2 regions of the Bacillus sp. FSL R5-0422 genome follow, and region 1 is predicted to be linked to the other one. Evidence: a T-box and tRNA genes for the amino acid it is inferred to sense, from the RefSeq annotation. Region 1 holds a T-box; the other holds one or more tRNA genes.

Region 1 (3,422 bases):
AAGTTGTATAAATGTCTGCCTACTTCACCGAATTCATACTTGTCAGCCAGCTGTGTGACACTTTCAATCGTTTCATTTAATCGGGTTAAAATCCATTGGTCAGCAACTGATTTTTCTCCAGTCAAATCAAGCTCATCATACGTTAAGCCATCCATGTTCATTAAAGCAAAACGTGATGCGTTCCAAATTTTGTTCGCAAAGTTCCAAGTGGATTCAACCTTTTCAAAGCTAAAGCGAAGATCCTGACCTGGTGAGCTTCCAGTTGCTAAGAAATATCTTAATGAATCTGCACCGTACTTGTCGATGACCTCCATTGGATCAATTCCGTTTCCTAGCGACTTACTCATTTTACGTCCTTGCTCGTCACGGATCAGCCCATGAATAAGAACGTCTTTAAACGGTTTTTCTCCTGTGAATTCAAGACCTTGGAAGATCATGCGAGAGACCCAGAAGAAAATGATGTCATAGCCTGTAACAAGCAGGTTTGTTGGATAGTAGCGCTTGAAGTCTTCACTCTCAGCATCCGGCCAGCCCATTGTAGAGAAAGGCCAAAGCGCTGAACTAAACCAAGTATCAAGCACATCGTTATCCTGTTCCCAGTTCTCTATATCTTCCGGTGCTTCCAGTCCTACGTATACTTCTTTCGTTTCTTTATGGTACCAAGCTGGAATGCGGTGTCCCCACCATAGCTGACGAGAAATACACCAGTCACGGATATTTTCCATCCAGTGTAAATACGTCTTTTCAAAGCGGTCTGGAACAAATTGAACTTGGTCGTCCCCATTTTGAAGATTGATGGCTTCGTCTGCCAGCGGCTGCATTTTTACAAACCATTGTGTTGATAAATAAGGTTCAACGACAGCTCCGCTTCGCTCACTATGACCAACTGAATGCATATGATCCTCAATTTTGAACAAAACACCCTCTTCTTGTAAGTCTTTTACAAGCTGTTTACGGCATTCAAAGCGGTCCAATCCTTTATATTGCAGTGCATTTGCATTCATTGTGCCATCTTCATTCATAACTAGAATACGCTCTAAGTCATGGCGGTTTCCAAGCTCAAAGTCATTCGGGTCATGAGCAGGTGTAATTTTCACAGCGCCTGAACCAAACTCCATATCGACGTAGTCATCAGCAACGATCGGAATCTCGCGTCCTGTAATTGGCAAGACCACTGTTTTTCCAATCAAATGCTGGTAACGTTCGTCATCTGGATGCACAGCAACAGCTGTATCTCCGAGCATTGTCTCAGGTCTTGTCGTCGCAATTTCAATTGAACCCGTGCCATCTGAAAGTGGGTATCTTAAGTGATAAAACGCACCTTGAACATCTTTATAAATCACTTCAATATCAGAAAGTGCCGTTTTCGTCGCTGGATCCCAGTTAATGATGTACTCTCCGCGATAGATCAGCCCTTTTTCATACAATTGAACAAACACTTGACGTACTGCTTTATTCAGACCCTCATCCAATGTAAAACGTTCACGCGAGTAATCAAGACCAAGTCCCATTTTCGCCCATTGGCTGCGAATAAAGTCCGCATATTCTTCTTTCCATTTCCACGTTTCTTCCACAAATTTCTCGCGGCCAAGGTCATAACGGCTGACGCCTTCTTCGCGAAGCTTTGCCTCAACCTTTGCTTGTGTCGCAATACCGGCATGATCCATTCCTGGAAGCCATAGAACGTCATAGCCCTGCATCCGTTTCATACGTGTCACGATGTCTTGAAGAGTCGAATCCCATGCATGCCCAAGGTGCAGTTTTCCTGTCACGTTTGGTGGAGGAATGACGACTGTATATGGATCTTTCGTTTTGTCATTTTGTGCTTCGAAGAATTTCCCTTCAAGCCAGTACGTATAGCGGTCTTTTTCAATCGCATTTGGGTCGTACTTTGTTGGCATTTCTTGATTATTTGTTTCCATTTATGTAACCTCCACATTTTTTTGGCTGATGAAACATAAAAAAAGCCTTTTCATCCTTATAAAAGGACGAAAAAGCTTTTTCGCGGTACCACCTTTTTTCACGAGACACATAGACGTGTCCCATACACTCTAAAGGATAACGGGGTTCTCCCGAATTTCTCTACTTGTTCATTCAAGAAATTAAGCTCACAGGCGACCTTCCAAACAAGTACATCCTAGGAAACCTTTCAGCACATGGTCTCCCTCTCTTTAGGGTCTTGCTCGTACTCTTCCTGATCCACGCTTATGATATATCACGTTCATCAGCACGTACTCATCTTTTATTTATATTACTAAATGCCTTTTGTTTTCGTCAATCATCTTTTCCGCTTTTCTTCTTCTTTATACAAATTGGACAAGCACCCTTTGCCTCTTTGCCCATATGATAATAGCAAAATGAAGAAGGAGGGCGTTTACTTTGAAGAAGATCAATCCATATACACTTCCCCCCTGGCTAAGACAAATTCGGGCAGTCGCCTCCCAAGTCGTTCTCCCAATTGCGATATTTCAAGGGTTTCGTACAATTATTTTCCCCACGACATTTGACGTCCTCATCCTAGGTATTCTCATTTTTCTTGCCTGCGCCTTTCACCTTGATTGGTTTTAAACGCTTGCTCTTATGTACCAGCCATTATGAACACAAAATAACCTCGTCATTCCGCTGATGACGAGGCACTTTGTTCTTCTTCAAGCCGTCTAGCCTGCTCAATCTCGTGAATCTTCATGACGGTCGGCTCTGAATTTTTCATCTGCCAATATGCTCTTAACAGCTCTTGACAGCTTTCCATCTCATCCTGCCCGCCTGCTTCATAGGTTTTCACTGTATCAAACAGACCTTGCGGATAAGCAAGGTAACTAAGAAACAAATGAAGCTCTTCCTCCCGAAGAGGATTTCCTTTTTGATACGTATAAAACAAGGAAGTGCATTCAGGACACGACGTGGGATAGGTTTTGAACGTCCGAAAGTAAAAGGTTAGAAGATCATAAATGGGGGCGGCTTTTTTAGACCGCTCAAAATTGGTGAAATGCCCTGTGCCCACATCATTGTACAAAAAGTGATGAATTGACAGCTGCCCATGATTTAACACAACACGAGTTGTTTCTTTATCTTTCATTTCTTCATGCCAATCTTCTAGTCGTTCAAGGGCAAATTCGCTAGCAGACATCGCCTCTGAAAAATACATCGCAGCAGCCAGTTCAAATGGCGACATATACCACGTTTGCTCTGCCCGCTCTATGAACCGTTCATACATGTCTTTTTCTGTTTCCCACTTGGTCTTGATTTGTGTGTAGTGCGCTTCGATCTCTTGATCTGTGATATCCATCATCACTTCGGTCCGCTTATGAAGTCTTGCAATCTCTTGAAATAAATATTCATGTTTATCGTCCTGCTCTTCTCTCTTTTCATTCGTCAGCCAAGGCATCAGATAGTATGCGTACTGGCTTTCACGATGACTTGAG
Region 2 (3,422 bases), 1.3 Mb from region 1:
AGAGACTTCAACTGTGAGTAGATTGGTAGATAAGTTAGTAAAAAAGGGGCTTGTTTATCGTGAAGTAAATGAAAAAAATAGAAGAGAACTTTTTCTGCACCTCACAGAAAAAGGTCACACAACTGTTCATAACTTAAGAGAGCAATCCATTACATTTTATCAAAATCTTCTCAATAACTTATCAGAATCAGAACAAAAAATAGTTGTGGATGGTTTTGAATTATTTATTGATTCTATTTCTAAGTCTTTTGATTAAAGTGAGGTAAATCATAACCTTTGGAGGTTAAAATGAGTTTGGATTTTGAACGTCCTATTATTGAACTAAAAGAGAAATTTGATGAATTAAAGAAAATGATGAAAGAACATAATGTAGATTTATCGTCAGAAATTCATTTATTAGAAAAACGTTTAAATAAAATGCAAGATGAAATTTATTCTAATATTACACCTTTTCAACGAGTTCAAATTGCAAGGCTACGTAACCGGCCCACGACATTGGATTATATACCTTTATTGTTTACAAACTTTTTCGAACTTCATGGTGATCGATTATATGGTGATGATCAAGCAATGATAGGTGGTATTGCAAAATTTAAAGGGATGCCCGTTACGGTTATTGGTCATCAAAGAGGTAGAAGTACAAAGGAAAATATAGAAAGAAATTTTGGAATGGCACATCCAGAAGGTTATAGAAAAGCGCTAAGACTTATGAAACAAGCTGATAAATTTAATCGCCCTATTATTACATTTATTGATACAATAGGCGCCTATCCAGGGAAAGGGTCTGAAGAACGTGGAATTTCTGAAGCGATAGCTCGCAATCTATTTGAAATGGCTACTCTTAAAGTGCCAATTGTTTGTATTGTAATTGGAGAGGCATCAAGTGGTGGAGCTCTTGGCATTAGTGTCGGTAACCATATCCATATGTTAGAGTATTCATGGTACTCGGTCATTTCGCCAGAAGGAGCAGCATCTATCCTATGGAAGGACGCTAAGTATGCTCCAGAAGCTGCTGAACATATGAAAATTTCAGCAATAGATTTAAAACATTTAGGAGTTATTGATGAAATCATTCCTGAAATTAGAGGTGGAGCACAAAATGATATAAAATCACAGGCAAAATTGATTGAATCTACAATCGAATCATCTCTAAAAAAATTGATACTATTATCCTCGGAAGAGCTTATACAACAGCGATATGAAAAGTATAGAAAAATAGGAAATTATAAATGAAAATATTTAAAGTCCGTATTGCATTTCGGAGGATTCTTACAAAAAAGTTCTAAATATTTTGTAAGTAACCTCTTAAACTGGATATGCTGATACTATTAAAAGATGTGTGATCGGTATGGAATAGGGATTTTTTGATCCTAAAAATACTGAGAAACAATCTAATGGATAAAGTTCGTCCCCAATTTGTCCCCAATCAAAAGAAACAGAACAAACATTTGTTACCGACAAACAAAAAACCCTTGCTAGGCAAGGGTTTAAACGATGATTCCGACTGGGCTCGAACCAGCGACCTCTACCCTGTCAAGGTAGCGCTCTCCCAGCTGAGCTACGGAATCGGGTTATGTATCAGTTCTGGGGTTTCTGTTACTGACAGTCTCTATTATATAACCTTCATGATCCATCGTCAATGGTTTTGTTCAAAAAAGGTCAAAAAGCCGGCAGCTGTGCCGGCTTTTTCTCACCTTCATGATTGGTTGACAAGAACGGGCTTTAATTGATCGAGTGCTTGTTTGAAGTCGCGTTTGAGGTCTTCTCCGTTTTCAACTCCAACACTTAAACGAAGCAATCCATCTGTAATTCCTCTTTTTTCTCTTTCTTCTTTTGGCATAGCCGCATGTGACATTTTGGCTGGGTATGACAGAATGGATTCGACGGCGCCAAGGCTGACAGCAAATACAGGTAATGTGACAGCGTCTACTAATTCTTTGACTGCTGCTTCGTTTTCTAATTCAAATGAGAGAACGGCTCCAGCTCCGCTTGCTTGCTTTCGCTGAATGTCTGCCCCCGGATGGTCATCTAAGCCTGGATAGTATACTTTTTTCACCGCTGGATGTTCTTTCAGGAATGAAGCGAGTTTAAATGCCGTTTGGCTTGCTTTTTCTAATCTCACCTGAAGGGTTTTTAACCCTCTTAACACAAGCCAGCAGTCCTGCACGCCAAGGACCGCACCGAATGAGTTTTGCAGCGAATAGAGTTCCTCTCCCAGCTTCTCATCTTTCACCACCGCTAAGCCTGACAGCACATCACTGTGACCGCTCAAAAATTTCGTTGCGCTGTGCAGGACAACGTCAACGCCAAGGTCGAGCGGACGCTGAAGAGCCGGTGTTAAAAATGTATTATCTAAAAATGTCAGACAGTCATGTTCTTTCGCAAGCTGGACGACGCCCTCTATATCCGTAATTCCTAGCGTCGGGTTTGACGGTGTTTCCATGTAAATGACCTTCGTATTCGATTGAATGCCTTTTTTGACTTCATTCAAATCCGTCATGTCCACAAAGGTATGCTCAATGCCGAATCTCGAAAGAACTTGGGTGATCATACGAAATGTACCACCATACACATCTCTTGTGACAAGGACGTGATCTCCTTTTGATAATAGAAGAAAAGCAGTGGAGATGGCTGCCATGCCAGATGCAAAAGCAAGCCCTCTCGTTCCTCCTTCTAGCGCCGCAATCGTATCCTCTAACGCTTGACGTGTAGGAGTCCCCGATCTTGAGTAGTCATATTGACCAAAATCATCAAAGCTGCTTTGATGAAAGGTGGACGCATGCTGAATCGGCACACTGACTGCACCTGTTGAACGGTCTGTTTTGAATGCGTTATGAACGAGTTGGGTTTCGAATGTCCAATCATGTGTGGTCATTTGGCATGTACCTCCTCTTTTACTTGTGATAGTGCCTGCTTTAGGTCTGCCTTCAGGTCATCTACGTGCTCAATACCAACGGAGAAACGGAGCAGTTTGTTACACACACCGTTTGCAATGCGAATTTCCTCAGGAATATCCATGTGCGTTTGCGTCGCAGGATACGTGATAAAACTTTCAATTCCGCCAAGACTTTCAGCAAAACAAATCGTTTTCAGCTGCTTTAAAAATGGATTGACCCAGTCTTCTTCGGCTACACGGAATGACAGCATTCCTCCCTTGCCTGGGTAAAGGACATCTTGAATTTCTGGCTGTTTCTTTAAAAACTCGGCTAGCTCCTGCGCATTTGCCTCGTGCTGGCGCATTCTAAGAGCCAGTGTTTTCATCCCTCTCATTAATAGCCATGAGTCAAATGGTGATAGAACCGCTCCAATCGCGTTTTGATGCTGGAACATGTCTTCAGACAACTGCTCTCCTTTTGTGACGACAAGCCCTGCAAGAACGTCATTATGTCCGCCTAAATATTTGGTTGCGCTATGAATCACAA

Evidence for each region. The T-box of region 1 lies ahead of MKX52_RS12295 (valine--tRNA ligase). A T-box ahead of a tRNA ligase gene usually reads a tRNA of that ligase, here a tRNA-Val.
Region 2: it has a tRNA-Val gene. The T-box ahead of MKX52_RS12295 (valine--tRNA ligase) is inferred to sense a tRNA for this amino acid. The anticodon was not compared.

What each region holds. Positions count from the first base shown of each region.
Region 1 is NZ_CP152014.1:2,400,351-2,403,772, forward strand. Features, by position in the region: gene MKX52_RS12295 (valine--tRNA ligase) at 1-1,922, opposite strand, end outside; T-box leader at 1,982-2,211, opposite strand; gene MKX52_RS12300 (hypothetical protein) at 2,380-2,568, shown strand; gene ysxE (spore coat protein YsxE) at 2,615-3,422, opposite strand, start outside.
Region 2 is NZ_CP152014.1:1,150,105-1,153,526, reverse strand. Features, by position in the region: gene MKX52_RS05730 (MarR family transcriptional regulator) at 1-256, shown strand, start outside; gene MKX52_RS05725 (acetyl-CoA carboxylase carboxyltransferase subunit alpha) at 289-1,233, shown strand; tRNA gene MKX52_RS05720 (tRNA-Val) at 1,496-1,568, opposite strand; gene metC (cystathionine beta-lyase) at 1,697-2,875, opposite strand; gene MKX52_RS05710 (methionine biosynthesis PLP-dependent protein) at 2,872-3,422, opposite strand, start outside.